3 regions of the Bacillus paramycoides genome follow, and region 2 is predicted to be linked to each of the others. Evidence: predicted binding sites of a transcription regulator. Region 2 holds the regulator's gene; each other region holds the start of a gene.
The links. The regulator Rex, encoded in region 2, represses fermentation and respiration genes when NADH is low (regulators of the CRP and FNR family bind a similar motif). The targets are predictions, from matches to a motif close to TTGTGAAATATTTCACAA.
Positions count from the first base shown of each region.

Region 1: AAG068_RS24420 (L-lactate dehydrogenase) is a predicted target of Rex. The motif match lies at 1,771-1,788, and genes of this name have one in related genera.
Region 3: AAG068_RS09155 (TIGR04053 family radical SAM/SPASM domain-containing protein) is a predicted target of Rex. The motif match lies at 2,439-2,456, and genes of this name have one in related genera.

Region 1 is NZ_CP152427.1:4,696,992-4,701,721, forward strand. Features, by position in the region: partial or broken gene AAG068_RS24410 (TasA family protein) at 186-308, shown strand; partial or broken gene AAG068_RS24415 (dockerin type I domain-containing protein) at 334-536, shown strand; gene AAG068_RS24420 (L-lactate dehydrogenase) at 710-1,654, opposite strand; partial or broken gene AAG068_RS24425 (anti sigma factor C-terminal domain-containing protein) at 2,136-2,276, opposite strand; tRNA gene AAG068_RS24430 (tRNA-Glu) at 2,414-2,485, opposite strand; tRNA gene AAG068_RS24435 (tRNA-Ser) at 2,492-2,582, opposite strand; tRNA gene AAG068_RS24440 (tRNA-Asn) at 2,590-2,664, opposite strand; tRNA gene AAG068_RS24445 (tRNA-Ile) at 2,672-2,748, opposite strand; tRNA gene AAG068_RS24450 (tRNA-Gly) at 2,759-2,829, opposite strand; tRNA gene AAG068_RS24455 (tRNA-Lys) at 2,843-2,918, opposite strand; tRNA gene AAG068_RS24460 (tRNA-Thr) at 2,929-3,004, opposite strand; tRNA gene AAG068_RS24465 (tRNA-Phe) at 3,019-3,094, opposite strand; tRNA gene AAG068_RS24470 (tRNA-Asp) at 3,107-3,182, opposite strand; tRNA gene AAG068_RS24475 (tRNA-Met) at 3,186-3,262, opposite strand; tRNA gene AAG068_RS24480 (tRNA-Ser) at 3,290-3,382, opposite strand; tRNA gene AAG068_RS24485 (tRNA-Ile) at 3,400-3,476, opposite strand; tRNA gene AAG068_RS24490 (tRNA-Met) at 3,481-3,557, opposite strand; tRNA gene AAG068_RS24495 (tRNA-Ala) at 3,578-3,650, opposite strand; tRNA gene AAG068_RS24500 (tRNA-Pro) at 3,666-3,739, opposite strand; tRNA gene AAG068_RS24505 (tRNA-Arg) at 3,750-3,823, opposite strand; tRNA gene AAG068_RS24510 (tRNA-Leu) at 3,827-3,915, opposite strand; tRNA gene AAG068_RS24515 (tRNA-Gly) at 3,932-4,006, opposite strand; tRNA gene AAG068_RS24520 (tRNA-Leu) at 4,036-4,116, opposite strand; tRNA gene AAG068_RS24525 (tRNA-His) at 4,139-4,214, opposite strand; tRNA gene AAG068_RS24530 (tRNA-Thr) at 4,224-4,299, opposite strand; tRNA gene AAG068_RS24535 (tRNA-Val) at 4,304-4,379, opposite strand; rRNA gene rrf (5S ribosomal RNA) at 4,384-4,499, opposite strand; rRNA gene AAG068_RS24545 (23S ribosomal RNA) at 4,602-4,730, opposite strand, start outside.
Region 2 is NZ_CP152427.1:258,705-263,434, forward strand. Features, by position in the region: gene AAG068_RS01505 (ABC-F family ATP-binding cassette domain-containing protein) at 218-2,140, opposite strand; gene AAG068_RS01510 (redox-sensing transcriptional repressor Rex) at 2,328-2,957, shown strand; gene AAG068_RS01515 (YdiK family protein) at 2,987-3,178, opposite strand; gene AAG068_RS01520 (CPBP family intramembrane glutamic endopeptidase) at 3,175-3,924, opposite strand; gene groES (co-chaperone GroES) at 4,326-4,610, shown strand; gene groL (chaperonin GroEL) at 4,649-4,730, shown strand, end outside.
Region 3 is NZ_CP152427.1:1,761,820-1,766,549, reverse strand. Features, by position in the region: gene AAG068_RS09170 (response regulator transcription factor) at 1-425, opposite strand, end outside; gene AAG068_RS09165 (GNAT family N-acetyltransferase) at 568-1,098, shown strand; gene AAG068_RS09160 (hypothetical protein) at 1,107-1,238, shown strand; gene AAG068_RS09155 (TIGR04053 family radical SAM/SPASM domain-containing protein) at 1,247-2,380, opposite strand; gene AAG068_RS09150 (class I SAM-dependent methyltransferase) at 2,655-4,700, opposite strand.

The DNA of each region.
Region 1 (4,730 bases), 850 kb from region 2:
TAAAAAATGTTTCTCAATATTTTTTGTCATAATTTTATTGAAATACGAAATTCATAAGTAGACATTTTTGTTCTCAATAAAGAATATTAAATTTTCGTAAATATAACTTATACTAAAATACTGTGTTTACTCTATCTATATCCAAAACGAAAATTCGATAAAAAATTAAATTAAGGTGGGTTCTTATGCCAGTAAAACAAAAATTAGAAATGGGAGTTGGCACGGCAACGCTCAGCTTATCACTTACATTCGGTGGTTTATTCGCTTATTTCAGTGATTCCGAAACATCGAGTAACTCATTTCAAGCTGTCTAACAACAAAATTAGATACTGAAAGCTACTTGGTCAATATTATTATGCAAGACCTGACGAAAACTTGCAGGTGATGTAAATGGTGATAAAGATATTCGCTTCGTTGAAAAGAACTTCTTGAAAAAAGGTCCGGATGCATCTAAATCACAAACACCTGTTGAAAAATCTAAAGGCGGTACACTGGCAGATATTTTAACGAAATTAGGATTAACGCCTAAAAAATAATAATAAAGAGCACTCTACTTTACGTAGAGTGCTCTTTTCTATAAACGACCCTGATCCAGCAAAAGGGGTATATTGGGGATATACAAGGGAAACCGGAAAAGGAATTTATATTAAATTATATATAAATCCAGAAGTAAGAAGTAGGTCCCCACTTCTGGATTATTTAGCAATTATTATAGTACTGGTGCCATTGTTTCTTTTAATACTTTTACAGAATGAGCGAATTTCACTTTTTCTTCTTCATTTAGCTCAAGTTCTACGATTTCACGTACACCTTCGCGGTTAATAACAGCTGGAACACCTACGTAAGCATCTTTCTCACCGTATTGACCTTCAAGGTATGCAGATACAGTTAATACGCTGTTCTCGTTGTTTAAGATTGCTTTAGTTACACGAAGTAGTGACATACCGATTCCGTAGTACGTTGCACCTTTACGTTCGATGATATGGTAAGCTGCATCACGTACATTTTCGAAGATTTTATCTAAGTCTTCTTGTTTGTACTGTTCGTTGTTAGCTAAAATTGTTTCTAGTTTTTGTACACCGATAGTAGCGTGGCTCCATACTGGAAGTTCAGTATCACCGTGCTCACCAACAATATAAGCATGAACATTACGTGGATCTACATCTAAGTAGTCACCTAACATGTAACGGAAACGAGCAGAGTCTAAAGTAGTACCAGAACCAATTACGCGCTCTTTTGGTAGACCAGATTCTTTCCAAGTTACGTAAGTTAAAATATCAACTGGGTTAGTTGCGATTAAGAAGATTCCATCGAATCCGCTATCCATAATGCCGCGAACGATTTGTTTAAAGATCTTTGTATTTTTCTCAACTAAGTCTAAACGAGTTTCACCTGGCTTTTGTGGTAATCCAGCAGTGATAACAACTAAATCTGCATCTTTACAATCTGCATAGCTACCGCTCCAAACTTTTGTTGGTGATGGAGAGAATGGTACCGCATGGCTTAAGTCCATTGCTTCCCCTTCTGCTTTTGCTTCATTAACATCTACTAATACGAATTCTTCAGCTACACCTTGGTTAATCATTGAGTAAGCGTAACTACAACCTACAGCTCCTGTTCCTACTAATACTACACGATTGATACCTTTTTTCATGGTAATTTCCCCTCTCTATTGTTCACATATATTTTTTTATGATTGTTTAAGTAATTAATTAAAATACTAATTTAATGTTGTTTAACTTCTTTACATTCATATTGTAGCACGTATTATTGTGAATTTCTTCACAAATTATGACCTATTTGTGAACTTTTTCACATAGAGTGTAAAGTTATTAAATCAAGTATGAAATCAATCTCAATGGAGGCGTTTTCTTCAGATTGTGAAAGGGTTTTTCTTATGTTTTTGTCGGTAAGTGAAATTATATCGACGATTATTTAAATATATCAACAATTTTGGGAATATATCGACCGTAACTCAAATTATATCGTCGATTCGACAAGGAATATCGACTTACCGACAAAACCCGACAATAATGACAACATAAAGTGAACCTATAATCAGTGGGAATTTTACTGCCCGTTAATGTCGGATAAAAAAGCTGCCTCCAATAGATCACCTATTAGAGGCAGCTTCTTTATTTATTTTCCGCAGTAGCACCTAATACAGCAGCTTTTACATAATGTTGACTGTTTAATTTTTGTAAATCCTCGGCACTTCCCGTTACCACTATTTCAATAACTTTTACATCTTGCTCACTTGGTTTTGCTTTCTTTCCTTACTCTCTCCTTTCTATTAGTTAGACGATCTAAATAGAAAAAAGTATACAAGAAATCTATAAAAAAAAGCAGACTATTCAAAGTCCACTTTTACACAACAAAAAAGAGATAGCAGATTATGCTATCTCTTTTAGTATGACCCGTACGGGATTCGAACCCGTGTTACCGCCGTGAAAGGGCGGTGTCTTAACCACTTGACCAACGGGCCAATTACTGGCAGAGAAGAAGGGATTCGAACCCTCGCACCGCGTTCGCGATCTACTCCCTTAGCAGGGGAGCCCCTTGAGCCACTTGGGTACTTCTCTATAAATATGGCTCCGCAGGTAGGACTCGAACCTACGACCGATCGGTTAACAGCCGATAGCTCTACCACTGAGCTACTGCGGAACAATTATGGTGGGCCTAAATGGACTCGAACCATCGACCTCACGCTTATCAGGCGTGCGCTCTAACCAGCTGAGCTATAGGCCCATAATTGAAAAGCGGGTGAAGAGAATCGAACTCTCGACCAGAGCTTGGAAGGCTCTTGTTTTACCACTAAACTACACCCGCATTAAATTGTAAATGGTGAGCCATGAAGGACTCGAACCTTCGACCCTCTGATTAAAAGTCAGATGCTCTACCAACTGAGCTAATGGCTCATTTTGAAAGTGGTGCCGACTAGAGGACTTGAACCCCCAACCTACTGATTACAAGTCAGTTGCTCTACCAATTGAGCTAAGTCGGCTTGCGACTTCAAAATGGTGGCTCGGGACGGAATCGAACCGCCGACACGAGGATTTTCAGTCCTCTGCTCTACCGACTGAGCTACCGAGCCTTTATGTAAAAATGGCGGTCCCGACCGGGGTCGAACCGGCGATCTCCTGCGTGACAGGCAGGCATGTTAACCACTACACCACGGGACCATTTGGTTGCGGGGACAGGATTTGAACCTGCGACCTTCGGGTTATGAGCCCGACGAGCTACCGTGCTGCTCCACCCCGCGATGATAAAATATTTACTTTAGAAAAAATGGAGGAGGTAGAGGGATTCGAACCCCCGCGCGACTCTCGCCGCCTGTCGGTTTTCAAGACCGATCCCTTCAGCCGAACTTGGGTATACCTCCGAGATATAAACCTTCAATGGTGGACCTTGTAGGACTCGAACCTACGACCGGACGGTTATGAGCCGTCTGCTCTAACCAGCTGAGCTAAAGGTCCTTTATGGTAGCGGCGGAGGGGATCGAACCCCCGACCTCACGGGTATGAACCGTACGCTCTAGCCAGCTGAGCTACACCGCCATAAGTGATATTGAAATAAGTGGAGCCTAGCGGGATCGAACCGCTGACCTCCTGCGTGCAAGGCAGGCGCTCTCCCAGCTGAGCTAAGGCCCCATGTTTTTGGGAATATCGGGAAGACAGGATTTGAACCTGCGACCCCCTGGTCCCAAACCAGGTGCTCTACCAAGCTGAGCCACTTCCCGTTAATAAAAGCGCGCCCGAGAGGAGTCGAACCCCTAACCTCTTGATCCGTAGTCAAACGCTCTATCCAATTGAGCTACGGGCGCATATGGTGCCGAGGGCGGGGGTCGAACCCGCACGGTGGTCACCCACCGCAGGATTTTAAGTCCTGTGCGTCTGCCTGTTCCGCCACCCCGGCATGTCATATTGAAAATTGGAGCGGAAGACGGGATTCGAACCCGCGACCCCAACCTTGGCAAGGTTGTATTCTACCACTGAACTACTTCCGCAAGACATGTATGAGTTATTTAATTAAAAGTGCGGGTGAAGGGAGTCGAACCCCCACGCCAAAGGCGCCAGATCCTAAGTCTGGTGCGTCTGCCAATTCCGCCACACCCGCATATTAATTTATTTAAGAAAAATGGGGCGACTGATGGGAATCGAACCCACGAATGCCGGAGCCACAATCCGGTGCGTTAACCACTTCGCCACAACCGCCATGATTTCTGGTGCCGACTAGAGGACTTGAACCCCCAACCTACTGATTACAAGTCAGTTGCTCTACCAATTGAGCTAAGTCGGCTAAATGGTGGAGGATGACGGGATCGAACCGCCGACCCCCTGCTTGTAAGGCAGGTGCTCTCCCAGCTGAGCTAATCCTCCATTTGCCTGGCAACGTCCTACTCTCACAGGGACAAGGTCCCAACTACCATCGGCGCTAGAGAGCTTAACTTCCGTGTTCGGTATGGGAACGGGTGTGACCTCTCTGCCATCATTACCAGACTGTATTCATTTAAGACAAGAATTATTTTAACTCATTTAACTTTGAAAGTCAACAAGTTTTTTATATTCTTTCAAAACTAGATAACATTTGCTACATATTATATGGTTAAGTCCTCGATCTATTAGTATTCGTCAGCTCCACATGTCACCATGCTTCCACCTCGAACCTATCAACCTGATCATCTTTCAGGGATCTTACTAGCTTACGCTATGGGAAATCTCATCTTGAGG
Region 2 (4,730 bases):
TTCTTTTTCGGGAAATAAAAAACAAGAAGATATCTTTAAAAAACATTTTGAAATATGCTTTTATTATAGGGGACGCTAATATTGTCAAACCTTGTCGGTAAATCGATATGTTGTTTCGAATCTTTTATGCAATAGACGTTGAACTGGACTAGAGGATAAAAAGGATGCCCCATCGTCAATAATACCGATTAATGAGACACCCTTCTTATTACTACTCTTATAAATGCAACTCTTCCCATTCTGCCATACAAGCGTCAAGTTGCTCTTGTAATGTTTGTTTTTTCGTTGTAATTTCACTAGCCTTTTCGTAATCTGCATATATTTCTGGTAAGCAAAGTTGATCTTCTAACGTAGCAATTTCTTCTTCAAATTGTACAATGTTTTGTTCTAGTTCCTCAATTTTTCGAGTACGTTGACGCTCCAACTTTTTGCGCTCTTTTTCTTCGAGATAATTTAATTTTTCTTGTGCAACTGTCTTTTGAACGGGTGCTTCATCTTCTTGCTCTAATTCCGCACGTTCAATCATCTCATTTTTCTTTTCGACGTAGTAATCGTAATCCCCTAAATATTCTTGTGCACCTTCTGTTGATAGCTCAACAACAGTTGTCGTTACACGATTAATAAAGTAACGGTCATGTGAGACAAACAGAAGGGTACCTGGATAATCAATTAAAGCATTCTCCAAGATTTCTTTACTATTTAAATCAAGATGGTTCGTAGGCTCATCGAGAATTAATAAATTTGATTTTTGCATCATAAGTTTTGCAAGAGCTAACCGAGCCTTTTGTCCACCACTAAGAGAAGACACTGGTTTTAGTACATCGTCTCCTGTGAATAAGAAGTTGCCTAGTATTGTGCGAATTTCTTTTTCAGGCTGTAATGGATATTCATCCCATAATTCATTTAAAACTCGTTTAGAAGATGTTAAGTTAGCTTGTTCTTGATCATAATACCCAACAGATACATTGGATCCGAAAGAAACATCACCATGTAGTAGTGGTAACTTATTCACAATGGATTTTAATAATGTGGATTTTCCAATTCCGTTTGGGCCAACTAAAGCAACACTATCCCCGCGAGTTAAGCGCATTGTTACATGTTCAATAATCGGATCCTCATCATAGCCGATAGTTGCATCCTTTACTTGTAAAACATCATTTCCACTTTGTTTTTCGATATCGAAGTGGAAGGAAGCTGACTTAGAATCACCTAATGGTCTTGTTAATAGTTCCATACGGTCTAATTGTTTACGACGGCTTTGAGCGCGTTTTGTCGTAGATGCACGAGCTATATTTTTTTGAACGAAGTCCTCAAGCTTAGCGATTTCATCTTGTTGTTTTTCATAACGCTTCATTTCTTGCTCGTATAGTGCTGATTTCAAATCTAAATATTTACTGTAGTTACCAACAAATCGTCTGCTTTCTTTATTCGAAATTTCATATACTTGTGTAACGAGTTTGTCTAAGAAATAACGGTCATGGGAAACGATTAGTATTGCGCCAGGATAGCCTTGTAAATATTGTTCAAGCCATGTTAATGTTTCGATGTCTAAATGGTTTGTAGGCTCGTCCAAAATAAGTAAGTCTGGTTTCGTTAATAATAACTTACCGAGAGCTAATCGTGTCTTTTGTCCACCGCTTAATGTAGAAATCGTCGTCTGGTGCGTTTCAACTGGGAAGCCAAGACCACTTAAAATCGAGCGGATATCTGCTTCGTACTGATAGCCACCTTGATCTTTATAATCTAATTGTAATTGGTCATAATCAGCTAATAATCTTTCATATGTAGCCTCATTTGAAAAGTTTACTTCTTGTCCCATCTCTTGCTCTAGCCTTCGAAGTTTTGTCTCCATTTGCTGCAAGTGTGTAAAGACGGTTAACATTTCATCCCAAATTGTTAAAGACGTTTCTAAACCGGTATTTTGAGCTAAGTATCCGATTGAGACATCTTTCGGTTTTATAATTTCGCCACCATCATGGGATAGCTCACCAGCTATTATTTTTAATAACGTAGATTTTCCAGCTCCATTTCGTCCGACTAATGCGATACGATCTTTCGTTTGAACTTCCAATTTTATGTTTGCAAGAATCGTTTCTGCACCGTATAATTTCGAAAGCGCGTTTACTTGTAATAAAATCAATGTTTTCACCTCAAATAATTTCTTAACTTTGCCATGTTTATATTTCTCAATCATACTAAAAATAGTGTATAGTTTAAAATACAGAGAGAATACTTCTTCTTTCTATTATACAAGGAATTTAATAAGTGCTAAACTTCTGTATTTGATTAAAGCATATGAATAAAGATAGGAAGAGAGGAGAGGTTATATGGAGCAGCAGAAAATTCCACAAGCCACTGCTAAGAGATTGCCTCTATACTATCGATTTATCCAAAACTTATCTCTATCTGGTAAGCAACGTGTTTCATCAGCCGAATTAAGTGAAGCGGTAAAGGTTGATTCCGCAACTATTCGAAGAGATTTCTCATACTTTGGGGCGTTAGGGAAAAAAGGATATGGATATAACGTAAATTATTTATTATCATTTTTCCGTGAAACACTCGACCAAGATGATATAACACGTGTAGCGCTTATTGGAGTAGGTAATTTAGGGACCGCTTTCTTACATTATAATTTCACGAAAAACAATAATACAAAAATTGAAATGGCGTTTGACGTTAGTGAAGAGAAAGTAGGAACAGAAATCGGGGGCATTCCTGTATATCACTTAGATGAATTAGAAGAAAGATTATCAAATGATATACAAGTGGCAATATTAACAGTACCGGCTACAGTAGCACAATCTGTAGCAGATAGATTAGCTGAAACGAGTGTGCATGGTATTTTAAACTTCACACCAGCACGTTTAAATGTATCAGACAATATAAGAATTCATCATATTGATTTAGCAGTAGAGTTACAAACACTTGTTTACTTTTTAAAGAATTATCCACAATAAAACGCAGAGGAAGCGACCTCTGCGTTTTATTATTGTTTTTTCTTTGTGAATTTAACTAAGATAAGGCGAAGTGCCAAATTAAAATCAATTGTTGCCATAACTGCAAATAGTATTGTCCACATATTCCAGATTGTATCTGTTACGTTCGTAATGGCGAAGCGTGTAAAGATACATCCTAGAAGGAAGTACAATGCAGCCATGAACAATGGCGAGTTTCTCATACTAAAAATCCTCCGATAAAGCCTTGCATTTTTTCAGCTTCTTTAATCATTTCTTGAATGTGTTCATTACTCACTAAAACTTGAGCAACTGCAACTAATGTATTCATTGCAACATGGGCCGCAATTGGAACGATAATACGCTTCGTCTTTACATATAAAAAGGCAAATACGAGCCCCATTGCAGTGTATACCAATAAGTGAGTGAAATCAAAATGAATTGCTGCGAATACGAGAGAACTAATGATAGCAGCAATAAAGAAGTTAAACTTCTTATAAAGTGTACCAAATAAAATTTTTCTAAACACGATTTCTTCTAAAATAGGTCCGATTATAGATATAACAATTAGGAACCAAGGAGTAGTTCTTGCGATATCCATAAGCCTCGCTGTGTTTTCAGATCCAGGTTTAATACCTAATACATACATTTCAATCATACCAGCAATACTTTGTGAGAAAAATGCTAAGAAGAATCCGATAAAAATCCATCCAATTGTAGCTGGAACAGTAGACCGCGTTTTATCTAAATGTCTATCACGAATATCTGTTCTAAGTAACCAAAGCACGATACATAATGCAATAAAGAAGCTAATGATTGCCCAGTGGCCAGTTATGAGTTGGAATTTCTCCTCCCTAGTAAATCCTCTGTTATCATAAAGTCCAGTTTTCAGGAGAAGCGGTAATCCAGCTATGGATGATAACTGCATTAAAATGTATGTAACGATAACCCACCAATATTGTTTTTTCAAATGGTTTAACCATCCTTTCTACCTCTAGTGTATGAGATAAGGTAGGATAACATGTACATATGCTACCTACGATATAAACCTTACGTAAATTATGTTTTTTTCGTAAATCCTTACTTGAAATTATAATAGAAGACAGGAGAAAGTTGTGTGTGTAGCGAAAACAACTTAGGGTGTCCTTTCATATTGTAACATACGAGTAGTGGAAACAACGATTCATATAGTAAAGGTAGAAGAAGAGAGAATCTATATAGAAAAGTGTATAACTTAATTTGCGAAAAAATTATGATTTTTTTACTTGCAAAAGAAATTGAGATTATTTATTATTATAAGTGTGTTAGCACTCGGGTGACCTGAGTGCTAATAAATAAAATTTACATAACAAAATGAGGAGGTTATTGTTCATGCTAAAGCCATTAGGTGATCGCGTTGTAATTGAGCTTGTTCAAGCGGAAGAAAAAACAGCAAGTGGTATTGTATTACCAGACACAGCAAAAGAAAAACCACAAGAGGGTAAAGTTATTGCAGTAGGTACTGGTCGAGTGCTTGAAAATGGTGAGCGTGTTGCTTTAGAGGTAGCAGCAGGTGATCTTATCATCTTCTCAAAATATGCAGGTACTGAAGTGAAATACGAAGGTACAGACTACTTGATTTTACGTGAAAGTGACATTTTAGCAGTTATCGGTTAATTATATAAATCTTAAAAAATCCAAGGGGGTCAATTATTATGGCAAAAGATATTAAATTTAGTGAAGAAGCACGTCGTTCGATGCTTCGCGGTGTCGACACTCTTGCAAACGCAGTAAAAG
Region 3 (4,730 bases), 1.5 Mb from region 2:
TCTAAACCTCTAATGTTTATTTTCTTTTCTATTACTTGGACAGCATTTTGATTGAAATATGTATACCTTCTTAATTGAGCTTTCACTCTCGCTATAAATTCAATTGTACTAAACGGCTTCACAATATAATCATCTGCGCCAGTACTAAATCCAATTACTTTATCTACATCCGATGATTTTGCACTTAAAAACATAATTGGTAAACTATGTTTCTCTCTAATCCTTCTGCACAATTCTATCCCATCCATGTGTGGCATCATAATATCCAAAATAGCAAGTTGAATACTGTTATTATTTATAATTTCTAAAGCCTCTTCTCCGTTATGAGCACTTAAAACTTTAAAACCTTCTTGCATTAAATTCGCGTTAACAAATCGAACAATATCTTGATCATCATCTACAATTAAAATTGAGTTTTTCTCCATATACAAACCTCTTTTTGAAATATATTCCACAATCAATTTTATCACAAATCAAAACCATACTTCCCTCTTGAATAATCTTTATTTTCAGACTAGATTATATAATAACAACACATTCTAGTTTCAAAAGAAATGGAGTGAAAGCATGTTTCCTATATTGAAAACCGACCGACTCATTTTAAGAGAACTTACCGAAGAAGATGCACCGAGTATACTACAATGCTTCTCTAATACTGACGTACTGCGCTATTATGGCCAAAAACCATTACAAGATGTTGATCAAGTGAAACAAATCATTCATAACTTTAAACTGAGTTACAATGCAAGAAGCGGTATAAAGTGGGGAATTGAATTAAAAAACAAGAAAGAACTCATTGGAACAATTGGGTTTCATGATTGGTCTTCTGAGCATAAACGGGCCAATTTAAGTTATGCCTTTTTCCCTGAATACTGGGGAAAAGGATATGCGACTGAAGCTGTTTCTGAGGTTATATCATACGGTTTCCATACCATTCACTTAAAGCGTATTGGGGCAATTGTATTTCTTGAAAATGAAGCTTCAAATAAGGTGCTATTAAAATTAGGATTTGAAAAAGAAGGCGTTCTAAAAAATTATATGTATCAAGATGATATCCCCTATGACACGAATTTTTATTCTTTATTAAAATCGGTTTAATAGAAATTATGCGTAAAAACTCGTTTCAGAATAGTGGATCTTTAACGAAAGATGGGAAACCGAGCGTTGTTCATTTCTTAGATCATCATGCGACTGATGCGAAGTACAATAAATTATATAATTTAAAAAAAGGGGCATGAGCATATTCTTACTCATATCCCTTTTTTACGTTCTTTTTCTGTTTTCGCAATGCTTTTGGAATGTATACACAGAAAGGTTCGCTTTCCATGTAATCTCCCGTTATTGCATATGCTCTAGAACGAGATCCCCCACAAACATATCGAAACTCACAAACACCACATTTTCCTTTATAATTGTCAGGATTACGAAGGTTTTGAAAAACAGGGGAGTTTCGATAGATTTCAGCTAGCGATTTTGTTCTAATATTCCCGGTTTTAATCGGCAATAACCCACTTGGATATACATCTCCAATATGAGAAATAAATACAAAACCGTTTCCATCATTCACCCCTTTTGGAGCACGCCCAAGCTCATTAACTCGCCCCGTCATCCCATTTATCAATACATCCTGATATTGAATGACCTGTTTTTCCTTTTTATGTTCTTTCATTTTTTCTTGGATCACAACACGTCTATAGTGCTGACCAGCTGTTGTTTTAATATCAAAAGAAACCTTCTTACTAAGTTGATATAGCCAACGGAATACCCTTTCATGTTGAGCTGGTGAAATCATATCTTTTTCCTTACCTCGCCCTGTTGGAACTAAGAAAAATATACTCCAGAGTACACATTCTAATTCTTCTATTAATACTGCCATCTCTTCAAGTACATCCACATTATAATTAGAAACAACAGTATTAATTTGAATAGGAATTTTTAATTCATGCAAATAACGAATCGCATTCATCGTTAATTGAAATGACCCTTCTGTCCCTCTAAAATGATCGTGTATTGCAGCTGTTGGTCCATCTAAACTAAATGCCCATCTAGCAAGTCCTACTTCTTTTGCTTTTTGAATCGTTTCTTTCGTAACGTTCGGGGTGGCACTTGGCGTCATAGATACTCGAACACCTTTTTTCACTGCATATTCCGCAATATCATATACATCTGAACGCATTAATGGATCTCCACCAGTAAATACAAGCATTGGGTTTTCCATTTCATATATATCATCAATTAGTTTTTTTCCTTCTTCGAATGTTAGCTCTAGAGGATGACGATGATACTGTGCTTCTGCACGACAATGCAGACATTTTAATTGACATGCCCTTGTCAACTCCCATATTACGATAAATGGATTTTTATTAAAATCAAGATTCATCAATATTAACCCTCCCATCAATTGATATTCTAATTGTAAAGTTATATATGTATTTATGGTGTGAGATGCATCACAAATAACTCTCTTCCTAACCTGCTGTTGATCTAATGTTTCTACCTTCCTCTTCAACAATTACAGAATCTCTTTTTTAATATAAATACCCCTTTAGACTAAATTATCTAAAGGGGCAAAACTACACAACTTTTTATTAACATCGCGGCTTTCTTCAACTCATCAAATTTAAATTACGTTTTTTTAAAGTTTTTCAACATCTTTACTTCTTTTCTAAAACCATAAAGAATGTACTATCCGGTAGCGCAACAGCATTCCCAGACTCATCTTTAAACTCGATTTTCTCGCTAAGATGTTGTGTATATCCATCCTGTAAATAGTTCATAGCTTGAACGATGTTTATGTTATCTCCAAAGATACCCTTTACGAAATCCTTATATTCGTTTGGCGTAAATATTCCAAACTGCTCTTGCACCTCATGAACGAAGGAATCCTCGCCCCATGTATACGTATATAAGAACTCCATTGCATCGTTAACAGACATTTTGACTGTATTGTCTGCAAGTACCTCATACTGGATTATGCGCCCCTTAAATTCACGGATATACTGCTCTAAGAACTTCATTGCACCTGCATCTTTAAAATGAATCACACGCATTAACGTTTTATCTTCGGTCATGATACCATCACGAATGATAATACGACCTCCTGGTTTTAACACCTCATAGGCACTCTGCAGCCCCTTTTTAATTACTTCATGATTGAATTTCTTACCTTCATACTCGATATAAGAGAACAGCTCATGAAGGATAGAAGAATATACAATCGTATCAACCGATTCTTTTTCAAACGAGCTGTTTAAGTTGATTGCATCCCCTTTAATGACGTCCCAAGAACGCCCCTCGTTCTGCTTCTTCTTTTTCAACGTATCAATTACGTTTTCAGAAATATCGATACCGTAGATTCGTTTGTCCTCGGTCTCTTCTTCGATCATGTCTAACATGACACCGCCACCGGCTCCGACATCTACAATCATATCTCCCTTTATATAATCAAGAATAATTCGTTTATCATCAGCTGAGCTATTCATATGCTCCAGATACACTTCTTCGTTATGGAATCTATCATATGCATCCTTACGTAACCCGAAGAAATCAAAGAGCAATACATTTGCCCGAGCATGCATCATATCTATCTTTTCTGCCTCTACACAGAAGGTAATTAACGCCTCACCTACAGCAGAAAACTGAAACGACACATACGCGGTCTTCATATCTTCATCGACTTTCACCTTAAAAGAAACATGCGTTGTATTCGGTTTCTCGTTCTCACGGTACTCCCGTAGATACTTCTCAATAACCCGCTTACGATACACGTTGTCCTTTTTTTCGCCTTTGAAATCATAATGCAGCTGCTGCATCAATTTCTCGAAATGTATATGCTGAACTTTTCTAGTGCCTATCTCGTTCTTTAACATAACAAAAACTGCCCAAATATCCTCAAAGCTAAGAGCATGCATAGACGGTTCTACATACCACAAATCCTTATCAGATAAAAATGTTTGAACGTCTCTCTTCTCGCTCCCCATAATTATATCTTTTTCAAATACTGACTCCTTATGTTTTGGCGTGAGTCTATGTATACGAGAAGTAAATGGCTCCATATAACCATCAAACAGGCCATCAATTGTAATCTTCAAATCGTTCTTCACTTCACTCCACAAAGCTTTTGATACACCTTCAATAATGCATTGGTTAAGATAGTATAGAATCTCCTTTAACCTAACGTCTCCGTATTCTTCTTTATATGTATTAATTAAATCAACATGAGAGTCCAAACGAGCCTCCCCGCGTATATACTGCCCGATTAATCCATGTGTTCTAATTAAATCTCGAATAAACAAATACTCAGTAGAGTTTAAGTTTGTCTCTACACGTTCAATAAACTGAATATCACTAAAGATATCAGCAGAACCCTCGTTATGTACGAATAGATTAATCCCTTTTTTCTTCCATTGCTCCCGCTGTTTTAAAGATCCTACCTTTGCAAGTTCACTATACGTTAGTACCTTTTCAATAATACGATACGCTTCTTCATCTAAAGGCAGTCCATCTAACACTTGTAGCGTACGGTGTACATAGTACAACACCGCATCTGTTTTTAATGTTCCAAGTACTTGTACATTCTCATAGTTTTGATGTATCTCCTCTGCCTCAATTAAATACTTTAACCACGTAGGGAGAGTATCGGAAAACCCTTCAATGTATGTATTTAGAATCTCAATGTTTTTCAACTTATTTACCCCCATATATAATCAATATCTGTAGTAAAGTCTGGG